DNA from 2 places in the Flaviflagellibacter deserti genome. Region 1 is predicted to be linked to the other one. Evidence: predicted binding sites of a transcription regulator. Region 1 holds the regulator's gene; the other holds the start of a gene.
The links. Region 1 encodes PhoB, which activates phosphate uptake and scavenging genes when phosphate is short. Its sites were predicted from a motif close to TGTCATNNANCTGTCAT; they were not measured.

Region 1 (6,690 bases):
CGCAGAGTTTCGATCTGCGCGCGGACCTCGGGCGTCTCGCCTTCGAGAGCAAGATCGCATTCGGTGTCAGTACCCATGGACCGATTGTTGAGATTGGCGGATCCGACCCGCAGGAAACGGTCGTCGACTACCATCACCTTCGAATGGACCATGGTGTCGATCTGCCCAGCCTCGGTTTCCACGGATGGATAGAAGAACCGGACACGGTCCTGGACGCCGGCCTCCTCGAAGCAGCGACGGAAGTTGATCCGCCCCGTCCGCATCGTGCGGGCTTCGATCCACGATTCGTGGGTGTGCGGGGCGACGATGAGGGTTTCGAGTTCCGGGCGTTCGCGCATCCGCGCGGTAATGCGCTCGGCAATCGGCAGGCGAGTGAGGAACTGGTTCTCGATGTAGATGTGACGTTCGGCCCGGTCGATCGCGTCGAGAAAAAGCTGCTCTACCTGCCGGACTTCCGGGATGGCATCGTACACCGGCTGGGTCAGCGCGATGCCAATATCGACATCGCGGAAATGCGCCTGGATTCCTTCGGGCCAGCACTCCTCTTCCGGGTGAACGTCGGGCAAGCGCTCGAACGTCGCTCTTTCCCAACGGGTGCGGGCAAGCTCTCCGATACGCCGGGCCGCCGGGCCGTTCACCAGCATCTGGACGTCGTGGAACGGGCGATAGGAGCTTCCCGACGCATCCTTCCTCAATGGATTGTCGAAGCTGTGATCGCTCGTGTCCCAACGCCTGACGGTCAGGTCGAGCCCGCCCGAGAATGCGACGCAATCGTCGACCACGACCAGCTTCTGATGATGGGCAGAGCCGAGAGGAAGAGCGTCGTCAAGGCAAAGGCGGATGCAGGACGGCATATTCCAACCGAGGCTGACGGATGGAAATATCTCTCGCTCGGTGGAATAGAGGATCGAGAAGTCCCAGAGCAGAATGTTGATGGTCAGCTCCGGCCGGCGTTTGACCAGCGCGCAGAGGAACTGGCAGAGCTCCTCGGGAAGGCCATCATCGGCCTTGCCACTCTCGCCGACCAATCTGACCCGGCTGTTGATGTCCCAGCCGATGATGAAGATCGTCTTCCGCGCCTTCCTGAGCGCGCTGCGGACCGCGCCGAAATAGGCCGCGCCGTCGATCAGAACCGATGCCCGCTGGGCTCTCTCGACATGCCAGACGTTGCGACCTTGTTGAAATACAGACATCGGGCTTCCGCGCTGGAACGACGTTCCTAAACGCGGCAAGACGCTGAAAGTGCCGACCAAAAGGATTGGTGCCCCGACAGTAGTTGAGCGTTTGTGACATGGCGGAAATACTGGTGTCATGTCACTGTCACGCGGCCGTGCCCCTGTCGCAGCAAAGCGAGGAAGCGGCCATGACGTTGGTTTGGGACGGCAAGGCGAACGCAGTGGAAGGAAGCGTATTTCTGCGACGCCTGAAAAGGGGCCGGATTGCTATTGGCGCGGCGCTGGTCGTGCTCGCGGCACTCTGGGGCCTCGGGCTACTTCCGCTCTGGATTGCCGCGCTCAGCGCCATCGCCGTGCCGCTCGCCACGGCCTTCACCCCGCTGGACGATCGCGCGACAGTGCCTGTCAGTCAGACGGAACGTGACGCCGACCCGTTGGCCGTCGCTCTTCTCGAAGCATTGAACGAGCCGGCGATCCTGCTGACGGCTCGCGGCATCGTGCATGAGTTCAACGCTCCCGCGATTGATGTTTTCGGCAATCTGCGGACCGGTGATCCGGTGTCCTTCGCCCTGCGCGTTCCGGAGATATTGGATGCAGTCCGTGCGGTGGGCACAGGCGGTACTGCGAGAACGGTGGAATATGCCGATCGCGTGCCGGTCGACCGCTGGCTGGAAGCCCGGATCGGGCCTGTCTGGCTGGATCAGGCAGACCGCGAACGAGGCAATCCGCAATTCGTTCTCCTCGTCCTGCACGACCTGACGCATCTCCGCCGGGCGGAGCGCATGCGCGTCGATTTCGTCGCTAATGCGAGTCACGAATTGCGCACGCCATTGGCCGCGCTGCTCGGTTTCATCGAGACTCTTCAAGGACCTGCGAAGGCGGACGTTTCGGCGCGCGAGCGCTTCCTCGACATCATGCGCAGCCAGGCCGCGCGCATGTCGCGTCTCGTCGACGACCTGCTGTCACTGTCTCGGATCGAGCAAAAGCAGCATTTGAGGCCGTCGACACCGGTCGACCCCGTCGAAATCGTTCGCAGCGTCGTCGACAGTCTCTCGCCTCTGGCCGGCGAGCGCGGCGTGGAAATCCGTTCGTCGTTTCCGGGCACTTCCGTATCCGTGCCGGGAGACCGCGATGAACTGATCCGCGTCGTCGAGAACCTCGTCGAGAACGGTATCAAATACGGCCAGTCGGGAAAGCGGGTCGATGTCTCGGTCACCGCAACCGGACCGGAGATCCGGATCTCCGTGCAGGATTATGGGCCGGGCATTCCGCCGGAGCATCTGCCCCGCCTGACCGAACGCTTCTATCGCGTCGATGTCGGCGAGAGTCGGGAGAAGGGAGGGACGGGTCTCGGGCTTGCCATCGTCAAGCACATCATGGCCCGCCACCGCGGTCGACTCCTGATCGAAAGCCCTTCCGGAGGGGGGGCGCGGTTTACCGCAGTTCTGAATACCCGCGCCGATGAGTGACTGGAGGCGCGAAATGCGCTTCCCTCGATGTCATCGAAGCGTCATTGATCCCTCTTAAGAGGGCCGCACTAGAGGAACCGGCGCTATGATGACACAGCACACCTCGAAAGAGTTCGACGAGGACCTGAAGTCCCTCAGCGAGATGATCGCGGAGATGGGCGGTCTCGCCGAGCAACTGGTCGGGGAATCGATTTCCGCGCTGTTGTCGCGTGACCTAGCCGCCGCCCAGCGGATCATCGAGCGCGACCGCGTCATCGACAGTCTGCAGCACGCGGTCGAGGAGAAGGCAGTTCTCACGATCGCCAAGCGCCAGCCGATGGCGGTCGACCTCCGCGAGGTCGTCGCCGCGCTTCGTGTCTCGAACGATCTCGAGCGCATCGGCGATCTGGCCAAGAACATCGCCAAGCGCGTGGTCGCCCTCGAGGGGCAGCTGCAGCCGCCGAAGCTTGCCGGTGGCGTCGACCACATGGGCGAACTTGTGCTCGGCCAGCTCAAGGAAGTGCTGGACGCCTATTCCCGCCGTGACGCGACCCGCGCCCTCCAGGTCTGGAAGCGCGACGGCGAGATCGATGCGATCTACACCTCGCTGTTCCGCGAACTCCTGACCTACATGATGGAAGACCCGCGCAATATCGGGTTCTGCACCCATCTCCTGTTCTGCGCGAAGAACATCGAGCGCATCGGCGATCACGCCACCAACATCGCCGAGACGATCCACTATCTGGCGGTCGGCGAGCCGTTAATCGACGAGCGTCCGAAGGGTGATCTGACGAGCACCACGACGATCTCGTTCGGCGAGGATTGAGAACAGGATGTCCGCACGGGTCATGATCGTGGAGGACGAGGAGCCATTGACGCTCCTCCTCCGGTACAATCTCGAAGCGGAAGGCTATGACGTCGAAAGCGTCGCTCGCGGTGACGAGGCCGAAACCAGGCTTCGTGAACGGGTTCCGGATCTCGTTCTGCTCGACTGGATGCTGCCGGGCCTGTCCGGCATTGAACTCTGCCGTCGCCTCCGCGCTCGGCCGGAGACGGAACGTCTCCCGATCATCATGCTGACCGCGCGCGGCGAAGAGACCGAGCGCGTGCGTGGTCTGGCCACCGGCGCCGACGACTATGTCGTGAAGCCGTTCTCGGTGCCGGAATTGGTCGCTCGCGTGCGGAGCCTGCTGCGCCGCGTCAAGCCGGATCACATCGCTTCGCAACTGAAGGCCGGCGATATCGAGCTTGATCGCGAAACGCGCCGTGTCCGCCGCGGCGGTCGCGAACTGGAGCTCGGCCCGACCGAGTTCCGCCTCCTAGAATTCCTGATGCAGACTCCCGGCCGCGTCTTCTCCCGCGAGCAATTGCTCAACGGTGTCTGGGGCCACGATGTCTATATCGACGAACGCACGGTGGACGTCCACGTCGGTCGCCTGCGCAAGGTGATCAATCGCGGCCGCCGCCAGGATCCGATCCGCACAGTGCGCGGCTCCGGCTACAGCTTCGACGAGCGCTTTGCCCGCGCGGGCTGATGCCTTCTGCTGATATCTTCTTCTGAACTAAATAGGCCGCGCATCGCGCGGCCTATTTTTTGGTTCTGCTCGCTGCGATCAGGCGACCGCACGGCGGCGGCGATCGCTCGCCGGCTGATAGGCGATGGTCGCGTGATAGCTGCAATAGGACGAGCCCATATTGGAGCGGGTTCCGCAGAAGCGGAAGCTCTCGCTGCCGGGGTCGCCGATCGGCCAGCGGCACATGCATTCGCGCAGATCCATGATGGTCACGCGCTCGCAGGAGACCGGCTCCAGCATAGGGCGCGGTGCGCGCTGGATGATCGGCTCGATGTCGAGATCGACCGTGCGGACCGGAGCCAGCGCGGTCGCACCGGCAGTGCGGAAAACCATCGACGGATGCGACGGCGCGCGAGGCTTGCGCGGGCGGGGAGCGGTGCTTTGAACAGCCTTGGCGCGACCGGAAAGGCCGAGGCGGTGAACCTTGCCTATGACAGCATTGCGCGTGATACCGCCGAGTTCAGCAGCGATCTGGCTCGCGCTCAACCCATCGCTCCAGAGCTTCTTGAGAAGCTCAACACGCTCATCCGTCCAGTTCATCAGCGCGGCTCCATTGTATCGGCGAGGCGGAATCCGAACGGGTGGATCCAGCCGGTTCAACACCAAGCCTGGACCGGATATACCGTCCATAGTAGCTGAAATTCCGTCTCACACGAGATATCGTGCTTAACGATTGGTAAACTACATGATCGGCTGACTCGGCCGCAAGAGTCCGAAAGGAGAACGGGGTGTTTTCCCCACAGGTCGGGAAAACTCTGCTCGCATTCCGATTCATCGCCTGAGAACTCAGGGCTCTAGCCGTCATTGACACTGCACGGTCGGCCCGTAAAATCGGCGCTTTCCGGAGGTGCCGCTCTGCTGGGCGGCGCCTCTGCGCTTTTTAGGCCACACTTTACCGAGGCGCCCGTGAGCTCCGCTTTGCTTCCCGTCTTCGCGCGTACCGACCTTGCTTTCGAGCATGGCGAAGGAGCGTGGCTGACCACGGTCACAGGCGAGCGATATCTCGATTTCGGCGCCGGCATCGCGGTGAATGCCCTCGGCCATTGCCATCCGCATCTCGTCGAGGCGCTGCGCGAGCAGGCCGGTAAGCTCTGGCACACGTCCAATCTCTATAAGATACCGGACGGCGAGCGGTTGGCGACGCGGCTCGTGGCGGCGAGCTTCGGCGACACCGTGTTCTTCACGAACTCGGGTGCCGAAGCCAACGAAGCCGCCATCAAGATGGCCCGCAAATACCATAGCTATTCGGGTCATCCCGAACGCTGGCGGATCGTCGCCTTCAACGGCGCTTTCCACGGCCGGACTCTGGCGACCATTTCCGCGGGCGGCAATCCGAAGCATCTCGACGGTTTCGGCCCGGAAGTCCCGGGCTTCGATCATGTCGCGCCCGGCGACGAGCAGGCTCTGCTTGCCGCGATTACTCCCGAGACGGCCGCGATCATAATCGAGCCTGTCCAGGGCGAGGGCGGCATTCGCGAGGTGCCCGCCGCGTTCCTGCGCCGTTTGCGCGAGATATGCGACGAGCGCGATCTGCTGCTGATCTATGATGAGGTTCAGACCGGCATCGGCCGCACCGGCCATGCCTTCGCTTATGAATTGTCGGGTGTCGCTCCGGACATCATGGCGCTGGCGAAGGGGCTCGGCGGCGGATTTCCCGTCGGCGCCTGCGTGGCCACCGCGAAAGCGGCCTCCGGCATGACCGCCGGTTCGCACGGCACCACCTTCGGCGGCAATCCGCTCGCGATGGCCGTCGGCAATGCCGTGCTCGACGTGGTGCTTGAACCCGCTTTTCTCAAAGAGGTTCGCCGCAAGGGGCTGGTGCTGAAGCAGAAGCTCGGTGCGCTCGTCGACCGCCACCCGAACATCGTTGAAGAACTGCGTGGCGAGGGCCTGATGCTTGGCCTCAAATGCCTGATCCCTCCGGGCGAGGTAGTTTCGGCATTCGTCGATGCGCATGTGCTGACGGTGCCGGCCGGCGACAATGTCGTGCGCCTCCTCCCGCCCTTGATCGTCAGCGACGACGAGATGGCGCTTGCCGTCGAACGCATGGACGAAGCCCTCGACGCTCTCGACAAGAGGCTCGCTCAGGGCCTCAGCGCGGCTGAATAGAAAGACCGACCGTGACTGCTCCCCGCCACTTCCTCGATCTGTCCGATTTCACTGGATCGACGCTCCGCACCATTCTCGACGCCGGCAAGGCGATGAAAGCCCGCCGCCGGACGCCCGAGGCCGCGAAGGACCGTCCTCTGGACGGCCGGGTCATCGCGCTCGTCTTCGAACAGCCGTCGCTTCGCACCCGCATGTCTTTCGATGTCGGCGTCCGCGAACTCGGCGGTTCGCCCTTGATGGTGACAGGCAAGGAAATCGAGCTCGGCGAGCGCGAGGCTATCGAGGACACCGCGCGGGTGATGTCGCGCTATGTCGATGGAATCATGATCCGCATCCTGAAGCACGATGCGCTTAAGGAACTTGCGCGCCATGCCACAGTGCCGG
Region 2 (6,690 bases), on a different contig from region 1:
ACCCCGGTTAAGGCGGACGGCACATCTGGCAAGCCGGAAGTGTTCGCGGATGGCTGGCTCGACGAGAAGACCGGTCAGTACCTCGGCCGTCCGGTCGACGTGCAGACCTATCTCGACGGCTCGCTGCTCGTTTCCGACGACCTGTCGGGCGCGATCTGGCGCATCTCCTCCGCCGATTGACCCAGCAACAGGGGCCCGGTCCGCCGGGCCTCTTCGCTTTTCTCAGGTTTCCCGCATGATCCTTTCAGTTCCCCTTCTTGCATTGCCGCTCATGCTTGTCTTCTCACAACCGGCTCTCGCCGATGCCGCCGCAGGCAAGGAAAAGGCCGCGGTCTGTACCACCTGCCATGGCGCCGATGGCATCAGCCAATTGCCGAACGCCCCTCACCTCGCCGGCCAGCCGGAAGTCTATGTGGTCGAGCAACTCAAGGCCTATCGGTCCGGCGCGCGGAAGAACGAGATGATGACCGTCATCGCCCAGCCTCTGTCGGATCAGGACATCGACGATCTGGCGGCTTGGTTCGCGTCCATTCAAGTGACCGCGACGGTTCCGTAGCCGACTGCTCGAAAGTCCTGCGCGGCTTCGAGAAATTGTCATCGAACGGCAATCAAATCGTCATATGCGGCGTCCGTTGCACTCATTTGATCCGGCCGCATGTCCGACCTCTTCCATTATCTGAACATTCTCGCCTGGGTCGCCGCGGCGCTCAGCGTTATCGCGGCGTTCCTCCGCACCATGATCCCGCTGCGGCTGGTGTCCGTCTGGAGCAATGTCGCCAAGTTCAGCTACGCGACCTCGATCGGCTCGATTCCGGGAATGGTCGAGTACTCCATCCTGCTGCCGCTCAACCTGTATCGCCTGCTGCAGATGCGGCGAATGATCAAGAGCATCAAGGAAGCGCAGGCCGGCGATTTCCAGACGCAATGGCTGGAGCCGTTCGCCGACACCCGCGATCTCGGCTCCGGCGAAATCCTCTTCCGCAAGGGTGACGACGGAGACCGGCTCTACGTGCTCTGTTCGGGCCGCATCCGGTTCGTGGAGATCAATGTCGAGATCGGGCCGGGTACTTTGTTCGGCGAACTCGCCTTCTTCACCCGGGACGGAAAACGCACCCAGACCGCCGCGTGCATGACCGATTGTCGGGTGCTCTCGATCACCGAGGACCGGCTGGAACAGCTTTACTTCCAAAACCCGCAATTCGGCTGGTATCTGATCAAGCTGATCGCCCAGCGCCTCACGGAGAATGCGCAACGCGCGCAGGAACTGGTCGAAAAGCGTTCTCGCAAGGCCACCCTGCTCAACGAACCGGAAAGAAATTTACAATAGCGGCAGGTACTTCTGTTTCCTCCGCGTTCCGGTTCGATGGATCTCATACTCAAATACCTGCCCTATCTCGGCTGGGGAGCGATGGCGCTGAGCCTCCTGTCCAGCTTCTCCCGCACGATGATTCCGCTCCGGAGTTTCGCCGCGTCGAGCAATATCGTCTCGATCATCGCGGCCGCGGCTGCAGGCTACTGGCCCAACGCGCTGCAGAACGCGATCCAGTTACCGATGAACGTCTTCCGCCTGCGGCAGATGCGAAAACTGATCGCGGACATGAAGCCCGGTGACGAGGGGGAAGTCGATGCGAACTGGCTGATGCCGTTCGCCCATGTCTCGGAACACCGCAAGGGCGCGGTGATCTTCCGCAAGGGCGACGCCGCCGATCGCCTCTATTACATCGCGACCGGGACCGTTTCATTCCCCGAGATCGGCGTCGAGATCCAGCAGGGCAGCCTATTTGGCGAATTCGCCTTTTTCACCAAGGAAGGCGAGCGCACGCAGACAGCGGTCTGCGCCGAGGATTGCGCGCTCCTGTCCATCGGCGAATACGAACTGAAACAGCTTTACTATCAGAATCCGGAATTCGGCTGGTATCTGATCCGCCTCATCGTTCAGCGCCTGCAGGACAATGTGGAGCGTAATGCAAAGCGGGCGCGTTCACCGTTCTGACGACGGAAGAGGCCAGGCACCTACATTTCGCCACCGCGCTTTGCTAGAAGGCCAACGATGTCCAATTCTCCCCGCCTCATGTTGATTACGCCGCCGATCGGCGCGGATACCGACCTCACATCCCAATTGTCCGGAGCGCTCGGCGCCGCCGAGATCGCAGCCGTTATCCTGCGCGTCGAAGCGTCGGCGGATGAACGCGCATTGCTGAAGGCGCTGAAGCCGCTGGTCGAAACGGTCCAGGCCGCCGGAGCAGCGGCCCTGATCGAGGGCGCGCCCGACCTCGTCGGCAAATCCGGAGCTGACGGCATGCATGCGCTCGGAGAGCGAAACGGCCGCGAGGCGACATCGCGCTTCAAGCCCGAAAAGCTTGTCGGCATCGGAGGATTACGTACCCGTGATACCGCAATGGCAGCCGGAGAGACGGGCGCGGATTACGTCCTCTTCGGCGATCCCGGAAAGGGCGGCGAGACCCCGCCGATCGACGCGACGCTCGAGCGTCTCGAATGGTGGGCGGAAATCTTCGTTACGCCCTGCGTCGGTCAGGCGGAGACGCTAGAGGCCGTTGCGCCGATTTCCGCGACCGGCGCCGATTTCGTCGCGCTAGGCCACTTCGTATGGACGCAGTCTCCCGCCGCCGCAGTGCGAGTCGCCGCGGACGAACTGGCGAAGGCCGAGGCCATCTCGTGAAACAGTGCCTGCCGCTCTTGGCCCTGCTGGTCGCCGCACCGGTCTATGCGGCGCAACCGGAGCTGCCGCCGATCGAAGTCCCTTTGAGCACTCCGGATCAAATGACGGGCTCGGAGGAGGCTGTACCCGCCGGCGACCTCGCCTTCGCGGCCTTCCAGCGCGGCGAGTATATGACGGCCATGAACGAGGCGCTGAAGCGGGTCGGCAAGAAGGAAGACCCGGCCCCGGCGATGACCCTGATCGGCGTGATCTACGAGAATGGCCTCGGCTTCAACAAGGACCCGGCCAAGGCGGTCGAGTGGTACAAGCTCGGCGCGGATAATGGCGACCACAATTCGATGGTCGCTCTTGCTTTGCTGAAACTCGAAGGCAGCGGTACGCCGAAAGATCCAAAGGGCGCCGCCGATCTTTTCCAGCAGGCCGCCGACAAGGGCGACCCGATCGCCATGTACAATGTCGGTCTGCTTGAGCTCCAGGGCTCTGTTCGTCCCTATGACGTGAAGGCGGCCACGGCGAATTTTCGCAAGGCGGCAGATGCCGGATATGCGGATGCTCAATACGCGCTGGCGATGTCGCTCCGCCAGAGCAACACTCCGGAGGACCGCAAGGAAGCGACACGACTTCTCGGGCTGGCGACGAACCAGAACCACCCCGATGCGGCTGTGGAATACGCCATTGCCGTCTTCAATGGCGACGGCACCGAAAAGGACGAGAGCCGCGCGGCAAAGCTTTTCCTGCGGGCGGCGCTCAAGGGCAATGTCATCGCGATGAACCGCCTGGCCAGGATCTACTCGGCGGGACGGGGCTTCGATGAAGACCGCATCCGCGCCGCCGCCTGGCATCTGGTCGCGCGTGCCAATGGCCGCAGCGACGGTCTCCTCGACGAGGAACTGACCAAGCTCACGCCCGAGGAGCGCGCCCGAGCCGACGGACTTGCCACGCAATTCCGCCGCCAGCTTTCGGCCGCCCTTGACGCATCGGCGGCGGACAGGCAGTAGACGCCCTCTTCCCCCCGAACTTTCCTCAGGTCGCAATGCCCCGCTCGCCGTTGATGAACGTCATGGTCCAGGCCGTCACCAAGGCCGGACGCGGGATGCGGCGCGACTTCGGCGAGGTCGAGCAGCTTCAGGTCTCGGTGAAGGGACCATCGGACTTCGTCTCGATCGCCGACAAGCGCGCCGAGGACACGCTGCGCGCCGAACTCTCCAAGGCACGGCCGGACGCCGGCTTCCTGCTCGAGGAGAGCGGCGAGATAATCGGGCGCGATCCAAGCCAGCGCTTCATCATCGATCCGCTCGACGGCACGACCAACTTTCTGCACGGGATTCCGCAGTTCGCGGTCTCGGTGGCGCTGGAGCGCAACGGCACAGTCGTCGCCGGCGTCGTCTTCAATCCGATCACCGACGAGCTCTTCACGGCCGAGCGTGGGCAGGGCGCATTCCTCAATGATCGCCGCATCCGCGTCGCCGCGCGCATAAAGCTCAACGATTGTGTCGTCGGCACCGGAGTACCGCACCGAGGCAAGGGCGATCACGAACTGTTCAGCCGCGAGCTTCGCAAGGTGCAGGCCGACGTCGCCGGCATACGGCGGATGGGCGCCGCCGCTCTCGACCTCGCATGGGTCGCGGCCGGTCGCTTGGACGGCTTTTGGGAGCGGAATCTCAAGGCCTGGGATATCGCGGCCGGTATTCTCTTGATCCGCGAGGCCGGTGGCTATGTCTCCGATCTCGACGGCCGCGACGAGATGCTGGAGCGCGGAGATCTCTGCGCCGGCAACGAAACCATCCACCGCGCACTCTTCGACAGGCTGAGAAGCGCCTAGGCGATGATGTCCGGCGTCAGCGCATCTTCTATATGCGCGATGCGATCCTTGAGAAAAAGCTTCCGCTTTTTTAGCCTCTGGATCTGCAGCCGGTCTCCCGTACCGAGCTTCTCCAGCGCCTCGATCGCGGAATCCAGGTCACGATGTTCCTCTTCGAGCCGCATAAGTTCGGCGCGAAGCAGACCGTCTTCGTCATTGTCCTGGATCATTCGGCCCGTGTGCCCCTGAAGCCGCGCTCTCGGCCCGCTGGCCTTCGCACGTGCAAGTATCGCGACAGCATCGACTTCATCAAGACCCCACGCCTCTGCCTAATGTCCGCCACCCTCTTGGGATCGAATCGACAGCGTGCGGCGAGCGTGTCATCGTTTCGTCGTCGTCAACCAGCTGGTCAGGAGGACACCGCATGTCTGTGGCATCGCATCTTTCAGCGCTCGAGCAGAAACACAAACTGCTGGAATCGCAGATCGAGCAGGAACAGGCCCAGCCCAGCGTAGATGCCGCGCGTATCAGCGAGCTCAAGCGGCTTAAGCTCAAGTTGAAGGACGAGATCACCCGCCTGCGCACCACCGCGTCGGGCCAGACCCTCCACTAACCGGCAATCAATCAGTCGATAACGGGGAAAGAGCGCTGGTTAGCGCTCTTCCTCCTCACCGCGAGGCAGCCCCTTCAGCTTCGCGAAAACCGAATCGACGTCGATCTTCTCTTCGTCGTCGCGGCGACGTTCGGGCCGCTCAAAGTCCGCGAACGGGCTCGTTTCTCCACCCGTTGTAACATCGGCCGGCAGCAGCGTCTGGCCTTCCTCCTCCGGAGGACGGGGCGGCGCATTCTTGGCCGCGCGGTTCACCTCGAAGTCGAGATCGAGCTGCGAGCAAAGACCCAACGTCACCGGATCAAGCGGCGTCAGGGTCGCGATGTTCCAATGGGTCCGGTCGCGGATCGACGCGATCGTCGTCTTCGTCGTGCCGACGAGACGCATGATCTGCGAGTCCTTCAGTTCCGGGTGGTTGCGGGTCAGCCAGAGGATAGCGCTCGGGCGGTCCTGACGGCGGGAGACCGGCGTATAGCGCGGTCCCTGGCGGCGCTTGACCTCGGGCAGACGTACCTTGGATTCCTGCAGCTTCAGCCGATAGCTCGGATCCCTCTCGCCGCGCTCCAACTCATCGCGCGCCAGCTGGCCACCCGAAACCGGGTCGATGCCGCGGATACCCTGCGCCGCATCGCCATCGGCGATGGCTTTAACCTCGAGCTCGTGCAAATGGCAGAAGTCGGCGATCTGCGAGAATGAAAGCGACGTGTTGTCGACAAGCCAGACAGCCGTGGCCTTCGGCATCAGCGGCGCATTCGACATGACAAATCTCCTCTGCGCTCCGCCCGCCGGGGCGAAGCAATGGTCTATTCACGATGACCGGAATGACGAGAGATATAAGACGTGCTCCGGCCAGACGCAAACGTCCTTATTAGGAACGCGCGAAAGCGCGGAAATAGACACCCTCCCCGTCGCGCCGCATGCGCGCTACAATGACGGTCTTGCGACGGACAAGGAGGAGGCCGGAAGATGGGCTTCGCCATTGAGGAAGACCGCCCGCGCCGCATCGGCGGCTATGAAATCGGACAGGATCTCTCAGTCTTTTCAATTGAAGAGATCGACGAGCGTATCTCTTTGTTGCGCGAGGAAATCGCGCGCCTGGAACGAAATCGCGACCAGAAAACCGCACAACGCGCTGCTGCGGATAGCATATTCGCCAGTCGTTGATGGAGGTCGAAGGCCTCGAATACCGGTGGACAGCTTTGAATTAACCTAGCGTTAAGCTTTCCACTGTATTTATGTAAATCATCCAGTCTCTGGATGCGGGCGGTTCGCCGCTCTGTTTTGACGCCTCCCTGTCATGGACTTAGAGCCGCCCTCCTGGCGGCTCTTTTTTCGGTCGGGCGTCCAGGGTCCGCCCCACCCTCCGTTTACCACTCGTTAAATTTCGGCTTCCGTTCGGGACCCTTCCGGGTCACAGTCGCGCAACGAGAGGCGGGGGCCTCGCGTTCATCGTTTTTCGTACTGGACCGAGGCTATGGCTGAACCTTCCGATCGGCTCGACGACACTGACGGCGCCTTCGTATCCTTCGGGCAGAAGCTGCTGTCATCGGAGAGCTTCCGAACCTTGTTCCGCGAGGGCATGAGCCTGGTCGAGGAGAC

Region 2: a site for PhoB is predicted at 4,860-4,876, ahead of ACFPFW_RS03105 (YdcH family protein). Genes of this name have one in related genera too.

The regions. Positions count from the first base shown of each region.
Region 1 covers NZ_JBHSJF010000005.1:108,093-114,782, reverse strand. The annotation lists gene ACFPFW_RS05350 (VTT domain-containing protein) at 1-1,193, opposite strand, end outside; gene ACFPFW_RS05345 (ATP-binding protein) at 1,364-2,644, shown strand; gene phoU (phosphate signaling complex protein PhoU) at 2,730-3,449, shown strand; gene phoB (phosphate regulon transcriptional regulator PhoB) at 3,457-4,158, shown strand; gene ACFPFW_RS05330 (GcrA family cell cycle regulator) at 4,237-4,737, opposite strand; gene ACFPFW_RS05325 (aspartate aminotransferase family protein) at 5,104-6,306, shown strand; gene argF (ornithine carbamoyltransferase) at 6,318-6,690, shown strand, end outside.
Region 2 covers NZ_JBHSJF010000002.1:191,714-198,403, reverse strand. The annotation lists gene ACFPFW_RS03145 (PQQ-dependent sugar dehydrogenase) at 1-180, shown strand, start outside; gene ACFPFW_RS03140 (c-type cytochrome) at 236-556, shown strand; gene ACFPFW_RS03135 (Crp/Fnr family transcriptional regulator) at 656-1,327, shown strand; gene ACFPFW_RS03130 (Crp/Fnr family transcriptional regulator) at 1,364-1,993, shown strand; gene ACFPFW_RS03125 (thiamine phosphate synthase) at 2,051-2,680, shown strand; gene ACFPFW_RS03120 (tetratricopeptide repeat protein) at 2,677-3,678, shown strand; gene ACFPFW_RS03115 (inositol monophosphatase family protein) at 3,714-4,502, shown strand; gene ACFPFW_RS03110 (YdcH family protein) at 4,499-4,711, opposite strand; gene ACFPFW_RS03105 (YdcH family protein) at 4,906-5,094, shown strand; gene ACFPFW_RS03100 (DUF1013 domain-containing protein) at 5,134-5,850, opposite strand; gene ACFPFW_RS03095 (DUF1192 domain-containing protein) at 6,058-6,255, shown strand; gene rcdA (protease adaptor protein RcdA) at 6,566-6,690, shown strand, end outside.